Shumkonia mesophila: one gene and its partners. The protein of the gene in region 2 interacts with the protein of the main gene of each other region in a pairwise test. Links are inferred from orthologs where the notes say so. Each region holds a gene or a part of one and is shown on either strand. Other genes may lie near its edges. The genes, in order: ODR01_RS16035, ileS and ODR01_RS00475.

What was found.
Region 1: the proteins of ileS (region 2) and ODR01_RS16035 interact in binary tests that used the Escherichia coli proteins (3 or more experiments, as listed by UniProt). The link is inferred for Shumkonia mesophila from one-to-one orthologs.
Region 3: the proteins of ileS (region 2) and ODR01_RS00475 interact in binary tests that used the Escherichia coli proteins (3 or more experiments, as listed by UniProt). The link is inferred for Shumkonia mesophila from one-to-one orthologs.

What each region holds. Positions count from the first base shown.
Region 1 is NZ_JAOTID010000010.1:14,662-17,582, reverse strand. The notes cover bases 140-2,906. They hold ODR01_RS16035 (hydrogenase maturation protease), read right to left. Parts: upstream 1,869-2,906; coding sequence 1,410-1,868; downstream 140-1,409. Other genes in these bases: ODR01_RS16030 (Ni/Fe hydrogenase subunit alpha), read right to left, coding at 1,871-2,906; hypA (hydrogenase maturation nickel metallochaperone HypA), read right to left, coding at 836-1,168; hypB (hydrogenase nickel incorporation protein HypB), read right to left, coding at 140-836. Outside these bases: more of hypB, read right to left, coding at 1-139; more of ODR01_RS16030, read right to left, coding at 2,907-2,921.
Region 2 is NZ_JAOTID010000008.1:127,386-130,872, forward strand. The notes cover bases 71-3,403. They hold ileS (isoleucine--tRNA ligase), read right to left. Parts: upstream 3,091-3,403; coding sequence 271-3,090; downstream 71-270. Other genes in these bases: lspA (signal peptidase II), read right to left, coding at 71-242; ODR01_RS14660 (bifunctional riboflavin kinase/FAD synthetase), read right to left, coding at 3,153-3,403. In the rest of the region: more of lspA, read right to left, coding at 1-70; more of ODR01_RS14660, read right to left, coding at 3,404-3,487. UniProt on the Escherichia coli protein: Catalyzes the attachment of isoleucine to tRNA(Ile). As IleRS can inadvertently accommodate and process structurally similar amino acids such as valine, to avoid such errors it has two additional distinct tRNA(Ile)-dependent editing activities.
Region 3 is NZ_JAOTID010000001.1:103,582-106,663, forward strand. Bases 1-2,928 are described here. They hold ODR01_RS00475 (ABC transporter substrate-binding protein), read right to left. Parts: upstream 1,976-2,928; coding sequence 1,025-1,975; downstream 1-1,024. Other genes in these bases: ODR01_RS00470 (sugar phosphate isomerase/epimerase family protein), read right to left, coding at 1-941; ODR01_RS00480 (ABC transporter permease), read right to left, coding at 2,018-2,928. In the rest of the region: more of ODR01_RS00480, read right to left, coding at 2,929-3,013; ODR01_RS00485 (sugar ABC transporter ATP-binding protein), read right to left, coding at 2,982-3,082. UniProt on the Escherichia coli protein: Part of the ABC transporter complex RbsABC involved in ribose import. Binds ribose. Also serves as the primary chemoreceptor for chemotaxis.

The DNA of each region.
Region 1 (2,921 bases), on a different replicon or contig from region 2:
GCGTCGCGGCGGCGCGATATCCAGTCGTACCAAGCCTGCATGCCCTCGCCCGAAGTCGCCGATACCTTGATCACCTGGATGTCGGGATTGACCCGTTGGGCGAACTCGATGCTCTTGTCGACGTCGAAATTGAGGTAGGGCAGCAGGTCGATCTTGTTGAGGAGCATCAGATCGGCCTGGAAGAACATGTCGGGATACTTCAGCGGTTTGTCCTCGCCCTCGGTCACCGACAGCACGACGATCTTGTGGGCCTCGCCGAGGTCGAAGGCCGACGGGCAGATCAGGTTGCCGACGTTCTCGACGAACAGCACGCCGCCCTCGGCCGGGTCCAGTTCCTCCAGCGCGTGGCCGACCATGTGGGCGTCCAGATGGCAGCCCTTGCCGGTGTTGAGCTGAATGGCCTTGGCCCCGGTCTTGCGGATACGCTCGGCGTCGAACTCGGTTTCCTGGTCGCCTTCGATCACCGAAACCGGGAAGCGATCCTTCAAGTCCGAAATGGTGCGAACCAGCAGCGTCGTCTTGCCCGACCCCGGGCTGGACACCAGGTTCACCGCGAAGACGCCGCGGCCGGCCAGAAGGCGCCGGTTGGCATCGGCGTAGCGGTTGTTGACGGACAGGATGTCCTGCTCGATCTGAACGATTCGGGCCTCGCTGGTGGCCGCGTCGTGGACGGCTCCCATCGTTCCGTGCTCGTGGGAATGCCCGTGCTCGTGGTCATGGTCGTGACCATGATCGTGGTCGTGGGAATGGCCGTGATCATGGTCATGATCGTGGGGATGGGCATGATCGTGGTCATGGTCGTGGCCGGGTTGCCCGCAGCCGCATGTAACGCACATCAGTCGACCTCCAGTTCCTTGATCCGCAGCCCGTCGCCTGCCCGCAGCTCCAAATCGAATCCCCCACAGCGGGGACAGGGAGTGTAGCGTTCCTTCACCGGAACGCTGGCCGCGCACTTCTTACACCACGCCTCGCCCGGTGTGCGAACGATTTCAAGTGCCGCCCCGTCTGCCAGGGTGCCGCGGGTAACCGCCCCGAAGCACATCTCGATGGATTCCGGAACGGCCGTCGAGAGCATCCCAATCTCCAGCGTCACGCGCCGGACGCGGGAATAGTTCTGCACGCCCGCCTGCTCTTCCAGAATCCTGAGAACGCCCTCGCAAAGCGACATCTCGTGCACGTCCGCCCCCTTCACTCACCGGCACCGGCCGGCAATCGCCGCCGGAACGAACGCGAACCACAAGCTTCCCGGACCGTCATCGATCCGCGGGAAGATTTCCATGCATCCATCATCGGACATTTGCCAGGAGAATTCACGCATTATTCTGAGAATAGAATTTATTCCAATCCGGCCAAGATGGCCGCGACGGGGCGAAAAAAGAACTCCTGGCTCAAAAATGCAAGCAGATTTTTCAGCCGCGCCCGGCCGCCACGAGGGCACGGATTTCGGCTTCCGCGACGTCGGCCGCCGCCGCCACCTCGACCGACAGCCCCTCGCCATAGGAAAAATCGCGCCCCTCGATGCCATAGACCGTCATCCGGCCGGGCAGACGGCCCAGGATGCGCGCCATTTCGATCGCCTCGGCGACCGAAAAGAGATGGCTGGAATAGTGAAACAGGCCGGTCGGCAGCCGGGTTTCGGCCGCCTCGAAGCGATGGAGGGTTCCCGCCGCCGCGCCCGAGGAGGCCGCGTCCACCAGCACGACGTGGGGAAAGCCCTGCCAGGCCTCCATCAGCTCGGCCCCCTCGCCGCTCTCCACCCGGGTTGCAATGCCGCTGGCCTCCAGGCGCTCGGCAATCACCGGCCCGACGCCATCGTCGTGCCGGAAGCGGTTGCCAATGCCGAGAACGAGAATGCCCGTGCCTGCCACCCCTACTCCCGATCGATGGTGAACTTGAGGAAGTGCGTGGCGCACGAAATGCACGGGTCGTAGTTGCGGATCGTCTGCTCGCACCGCCACTTCAGGTCTTCGTCCGAAAGACGCAAATTGGCCCCCACGACGCCCCGCAGGTCGCGCTCGATCTGCGGCTGGTTCTGCGATGTCGGGGCCTGGATGCGCGCGGCGACGATGCGTCCCTCGTCGTCCAGTTCGTAGCGGTGGAAGCAGATGCCGCGCGGCGCCTCGGTGCAACCGGCGCCGACGCCGCGGCGCGGCGTCACCGCCACGCACGACTCGTCGGGCTCCTCGTAGGCCTCGGCCAGCCGGATGGCCTCCTCGCAGGCGTAGACGGTCTCGACCATGCGTACCAGGATGCTCTGGTAGAGGTTGTTGCAGGTCTTGCCGAGGCCGATGTCCTTGGCGACCCGCTTGGCCAGCTTGGAAAGCTGCGCGTAATTGTTGTTGTAGCGGGCGTTCGGCCCCGTCAGATAGACGGTGCCGTCCATCATCATGCCGTGCAATGCGTTCGAATGGCGCACGTGCTCTTCCTTGAAGTGCTTGTGGAAGTCGGCGACCGGAATGTCGAGCCCCCGGTTGGAAACGATCCGCCCCTCGTGAATGGCGTATTCGTCAGGATGGCGCAGCGATACGCAGGTATAGTCGTCCTCGTAATCGGGAAACTCGAAGCCGCCGAACACCTTGGCCACGCCGATGGCGGCGTCGATGGCCCATTTCAGGGGCTCGATCAGCTCGCGGATCTTTTCCTTGCGCGGCGCCCGGTAGAAGCCGCCAACCTTGAGGTTGATCGGATGGGCCGCCCGGCCGCCGATGACCTCGATGATGGTGTTGCCGAGCTTCTTGAGCTTGAGCGCGGTCTCGACGATCTCGGGATCGTCCTTGGCCAGTTGCAGCGCGTCCTGCAGCCCCAGGAAGTCGGGGGCGTGCAGCATGGCGGCATGCAGCACGTGACTTTCGATCCACTCGCCGCAATAGATGAGCCGGCGCAGGTCGCGCAGCGGCCCGGTGACGGTGACGCCCAGCGCC
Region 2 (3,487 bases):
ACGGCGGCGATCACCAGCGCCAAGCCCGTGAAGATCCAGGCATTGTAGGCACTGTCCTGATTGAACATGCCGAAGCTGACACCGCGATTCCACCCCATCACCAGGTTGAAGAAGGGGGTCACCGGCAGAACGCGGGGCGGCCGCATGACGGATTCGAGAATCCACCACTTGGTCGCCTGATCGAGCCCAAAGACCAGAAGCACCATGCCAATCCCCAGCCGGACTACGCTCTTGGATCGCATGGCGTCCTCCCGTTTCCGCTTTCGCCGGTCAGGTCAGCGGCTCCGGATGCTTGTGCACGGCGTCGGCACAGCGGCCGCAGACGTCAGGGTAGGTGGAATCGGCACCCACGTCGTCCAGGACCTTCCAGCAGCGCGCGCATTTCTTGCCATCGGCCGGGCCCGGGACCACACCGACGCCGGCGACGTCGCTCAACCGGAAGGCTTCCGCCGGCGCCTCGCCTTCACGCAATGCGGCGCTCGACGTGATGGCGATCTCGGCGAGATCGACGCCGGCCATGGCCTGAACGTGCGCCGCCGTCGCGAAGACATCGACGTGGGCTTCGAGGCTGGAGCCGATGCGCTTGGCGGCGCGTTCCAGTTCCAGCGCGCCGGTCACCACGCGCCTCAAGTCGCGCACCGTCGTCCACTTGGCGGCCAGCGCATCGTCGCGCCACACCGCTGGGATGGTGGGGAACTGGCGCAGATGGACGCTCTCGTCCGTGCCGGGATGGCGCATCAGCCAGGCTTCTTCTGCGGTGAAGCAGATGAAGGGGGCCAGCCACGCGGTCAGGCAGTTGAACAGTTCGTCCAGCACGGTGCGCGCCGCCCGCCGGGTCACCGAATCGGCGGCGTCGCAATAAAGCGAGTCCTTGCGGACGTCGAAATAGAAGGCCGACAGGTCTACGGCGCAGAAGTTGTGCAATTCGCCGAAGAACGGATGGTACTGGAAGTCGGCGCACGCTTGGCGCAGTTGACCGTCCATTTCCCACAGGCGGTGCAGGATCCAGCGCTCCAGCTCGGGCATCTGATCGACCGGCAGGCGCTCGGCCTCGGTAAAGCCGTTCAGGTTGCCCAAGAGATAGCGCAGCGTATTGCGCAGCCGCCGGTAGATGTCGGCATTGCGTTTCAGGATCTCGGGGCCGATGCGCAGGTCTTCGGAATAGTCCGACCCCACCACCCACAGGCGCAGGATGTCGGCACCGTGTTCCTTCATCACGTCCTGCGGCAGAATGGTGTTGCCGAGCGATTTCGACATCTTCTGGCCGTCCTCGGCCATGACGAAGCCGTGGGTCAACACCGCCTCGTAGGGCGCCTGGCCGGTGGTGCCGCAGGATTCCAAAAGCGAGGAATGGAACCAGCCGCGATGCTGGTCGGAACCTTCCAGATAGAGGGACGCCGGCCATTTGAGGTCGGGCCGCGCCTTCAGCACGAAGGCGTGGGTACAGCCGGAATCGAACCACACGTCCAGGATGTCGGTCACCTGCTCGTAGTCCCTGGCGTCGTACTCGGGAGCCAGGAAACGGGCCGGGTCGGCCGTGAACCAGGCGTCCACGCCCTCCTTCTCGACGGCGGCGACGATACGGTCCAGGACCTTCTGGTCGCGCAGCGGCTCGCCGGTGATGCGATTGACGAATACCGTCAACGGCACGCCCCAGGCGCGCTGGCGCGACACGCACCAGTCGGGCCGCGAATCGATCATGCCGTAAAGCCGCGTCTTGCCGGCCGCCGGCACGAAACGGGTCGTCTCGATGGCCTTGAGCGCGGTATCCCGAAGCCCGGTGTTCTCCATGCTGATGAACCACTGGGCGGTGTTGCGGAAGATCAGCGGCGCCTTGGAACGCCAGGAATGCGGATAGCTGTGCACCAGCGTGCCCGAGGCCAGCAGCGCGCCCATCCCTTTCAGCACCTCGACGACCTCGGCATTCACGTCGAACACATGCTTGCCGGCGAACATCGGCACGTGGGCGAAGAAGCGGCCGTCGCCGTCCACCGTCTCGGGCACCGGCACGCCGTTCTTCATGCCCAGTTCCCAGTCGTCGGCGCCATGGCCGGGCGCGATATGCACGAAGCCGGTGCCGGTGTCGATCTCGACGAAATGGGCGGGCAGCGCCGGCACCTCGAACTCGTAGCCGTGACCATGCAATGGGTGATGGCAGACGGTGCCGGCCAGCTCGCCCCCCTTGAGCCTACGCACGATGGCATGCTCGGCGATGCCGGCCGCCTTGGCGATCTCGGGCACCAGCGCCTCGGCGAAGATCATGCGCTCGCCGACCTTGGCCAAGCTCTTTTCCGTCACCGCCTTGACCTCGACCACCACGTAGTCGATGCCTTCCCCATAGGCGACCGCGCGGTTGCCGGGGATGGTCCACGGCGTGGTGGTCCAGATCACGATGGCGGCGCCGTCCAGTCCCTGGGCGGCGGTTTTCGCGATGGGGAAGCGCACATAGATGGTGGTCGACGTGTGGTCGTAGTACTCGACCTCGGCCTCGGCCAGCGCGGTCTTCTCCTCGACCGACCACAACACCGGCTTGGCACCTTTGTAAAGCGCCCCGCTCATCAGGAACTTGCCGAACTCGCGCACGATGGTGGCCTCGGCGTCGAAGGCCATGGTGGTGTAGGGATGATCCCAGTCGCCGACCCCGCCCAGGCGCTTGAACTCCTCCTTCTGGACCTCGATCCAGCGGGCGGCGAATTCGCGGCATTCCTGGCGGAACTTGACCACCGGCACCTGGTCCTTGTCCTGGCCGGCCGCCCGGTACTTCTCCTCGATCTTCCATTCGATGGGCAGGCCATGGCAGTCCCAGCCGGGGACGTAATTGGCGTCGTAGCCCAGCATCTGGCGCGAGCGCACAATCACGTCCTTGAGGATCTTGTTGAGCGCCGTTCCCATGTGGATGTTGCCGTTGGCGTAGGGCGGGCCGTCGTGCAGCACAAACTTTTCGCGGTCCTTGCCCTGCTCGCGATGGCGGCCGTAAATGTCCATCTTCTCCCAGCGGGCCAGAAACTCGGGCTCGTGCTCGGGCAGCCCCGCTTTCATCGGGAAGTCGGTCTTCGGCAGAAAGATGGTCGGCTTGTAATTCACGCTCATGGGATGGCTCGCTGATTGCCGCGCCCCGACGGGGGCCGCGTTACGTGGCGTTATAAAGCATTTTACGGCCGCGCCAAGATCCTGCGGGCCCGTTCGCTGTCCTCGGCGATCTGCTTCTTCAGTTGCTCAAGGCCGTCGAACTTCTGTTCCGGCCGCAAAAAGTCGACGAGGGCGACCCGCACACGCCGCCCGTAAAGATCGCCGGAAAAATCGAAGATATGCGCCTCAAGGCCGATGTCGGCGCCGGCGAAAGTCGGCCGGTAGCCGAGGTTGGCGACGCCGTCGTGCCAGACCGTCCTGCCGTTGTCCTCGATACCGATGCGGGTCGCATAGACGCCGGTGGCCGGGCGCAGGAATTCGCCGAGCCTGATGTTGATCGTGGGGTAGCCCAGCGTGC
Region 3 (3,082 bases), on a different replicon or contig from region 2:
TCGACGGCGCCATCCTCGGGATGCTTCAGGCAGCACTCCCATTCCACCACCGCCCAGCCCTCGAAATCGTTGGCCGCGAACTTGGAAAAGATGGCGCCGAAGTCGATGTGGCCGTCGCCCAGCGAGCGAAACCGGCCGGCGCGGTCGACCCACGGCTGGTAGCCGGAATAAACCCCCTGGCGGCCGGTCGGGTTGAATTCCGCGTCCTTGACGTGGAACATCTTGATGCGGTCCTTGTAGATGTCGATGTTCTCCAGATAGTCGAGGGCCTGGAGCACGTAGTGCGACGGGTCGTAGAGCATGTTGCAGCGGGGATGGCCGCCCACCCGCTCCAGGAACATCTCGAAGGTGATGCCGTCGTGCAGGTCCTCGCCGGGATGGATCTCGTAGCAGACGTCGATGCCGCACCTGTCGGCGGCATCGAGGATGGGCCGCCAACGGCGCGCCAGTTCTCCGAACGCGGTATCGATCAGCCCGGCCGGACGCTGCGGCCACGGATAGAGGAATGGCCAGGCAAAGCCGCCGGAAAAAGTGGCGAGAGCGACCGTTCCCAGGTTCTGTGACGCCCGCAGCGCCTTCGTCATCTGGTCGACCGCCCACTCGCGCCGCGCCTCGGGTTTGCCCCGCACCTCGGGCGCGGCGAACGCATCGAACGCCTCGTCATAGGCGGGATGGACGGCCACCAACTGTCCCTGCAAGTGGGTTGCCAGCTCGGTGACCTGAATGCCGTTGGCCGCCGCCACGCCCTTGATCTCGTCGCAATAGGTCTTGGACTCGGCGGCCTTCGCCAGGTCGAAGAGCCGCCCGTCCCAGGCCGGGATCTGGACCCCGACATAGCCGCACTCGGCGGCCCATTTCGTGATGCCGTCCCACGAGTTGAACGGCGCCGCGTCGCCGGCGAACTGCGCCAGGAAAAGCGCCGGTCCCTTGATCGTTTTCATCTCGCACTCCCGTTCATGTGAACCTTGCTTGTCGGTGGGAAACCGGAAAGCGGACCGGCACGCGGCCCGCCTTCCAGGCCTGCTCAGAAGGGGGAGTCGGGATAGTAGAACTGCTTGGCGTTCTCCGGCGTGATGAGGACGGAGTCGATGATGTATTCCTTCTTCGTCTCCTTGCCGCCGGCCATCTTTCCCGCGGTGATCTCCATGGCATCGGCGATCATGGTCGGCGGATAGGTGACGTCGACCGGAATCAGCTTGTCGCCGTCCATCACCCGCTTGACGATGTCCTTCATGCCGGCGCCACCGACAACAAAGAGTTTGTCCTGGCGGCCGGCCTGGCGGATCGCCTCCATGGCGCCGAGCGAGATGTCGTCGTCCTGCGCCCACACGGCGTCGATCTCGGGGAAACGCGCCAGGAAATCCTGCATCACCTTGAAGCCGTCGTCGCGGTTCCAGTTGGCGTACTGCGAGGCCAACACCTCGATGTCGCTGCCCTTGATCGCCTTCATGAAGGCATCGAAGCGCTGGTTGTCGATCACCGTCGGGATGCCCCGGAGAACGACGATCTTGGCGGATTTGCCTTCAAGGCGCTTGCGCATGTACTCGCCGGATATCCGGCCCATCTGCGGGTTGTTGCCGGCCACGTAGATGTCCTGGATCGACGGGTCCCCGAGGCCGCGGTCGACGACGGTGACGAAGACGCCAGACTGTTTGACCTGGCGCACCGGATCGGTCAGCGGGTCGGATTCGAACGGTAGGATGACCAGCGTCTTGATCTGGTGGATGGAGACGAGATCCTCGAGGTCGTTCGCCTGGCGGGCGGCATCGGGCGCCGAAACCAGCACGATCTTGAGGTTCGGGTATTGCTTCTCGAGACGTTCTTTCGCCTGCTGGGCGTGGAAATTGATGCCTCCCGTCCACCCATGCGTGGCCGCGGGAATCGAGACTCCCATCTTGATCTCCTCGGCCGCGTGGGTCGCCGTGACGGCGGCGAGGCCGAGCGCGATGGCTGCGAGCGATGATTTGAACCACATGGCTTTTCTCCCCGTACTGTGATGCGGCCGGCCGGTGGCAATTCAGCCGGTTCCGCGCGTGCCGTTCCCTCGCTGGAGGAGCACGGCGATGATGATGATGGCGCCCTGGATGGCGCCGTTGAGGTAGACGCTGATGGCGCCGGTAAGGTTGAGGATGTTGCCGATCAGGGTCAGCGTGACGGTGCCGACGACGGTCCCCCAGATGCGCCCGTAGCCGCCCTTGAGCCGGGTGCCGCCGATGATCACGGCGGCGATCGCCTCGAGTTCCCACAAGAGGCCGGTGGTGGCCGAGGCCGAGCCCAGGCGCGGCACGTAGATGGCCACGGCCAGCGCGACGCAAAGCCCCTGGATGACGAAGGCCATCGTCTTCACTGCGTTGACGCTGACTGCCGAATAGCGCGCCACCTGTTCGTTGGAGCCGATCGCCGAGCAGTAGCGGCCGAAGCGGGTGCGATAGAGAATCACCGCCCCGGCGGCCGCCACCAGCGCAAACAGGATGATCGGATAGGAAATCCCGAAGATGCCGCCGTAATAGAGCGGCCGGTAGACCGTGCGCACCGCAGGGTCCAGCGACAGTGTGCCGCCGTTGGCCAGGTAGGTGACCAGGGAGCGGAAGATGCCCATGGTGCCGAGGGTGACGATGAAAGCCTCGATGCGGCCCTTGGTCACCAGCACGCCGTTGACGCCGCCGGCGACGATGCCCAGGCCGACGGAAACGGCGATGCCGGCAGCGACGATGAGAGCGCCTGCCCCCGCCCCGCCGACCAGGGCGTTCATCGCGATGATGGCGACGCCGGCGATGAAGGCAGCCATGGATCCGACCGAAAGGTCGATCGCCCCGGCCGCGATGACGAAGGTCGCACCGATGGCGATGATGCCGATGAAGGCCGACCGCGTCAGGACGTTGACGATATTGCTGGGATTGAGGAAGGCCGGATTGACGAGTGTCGCCAGCACGATCAGCGCGGCGAGCGCCAGGAACGGCCCCCAGACCTTCAGGTCGACCCTAATGGCGGGTCGTCGCGAGGCCGGTGGCATGGCGGACGATCTCGTTCTCATTGATGTCGTTCCCGGCAAGGACGCCCGTGATGGTTCCGCCGTGCATGA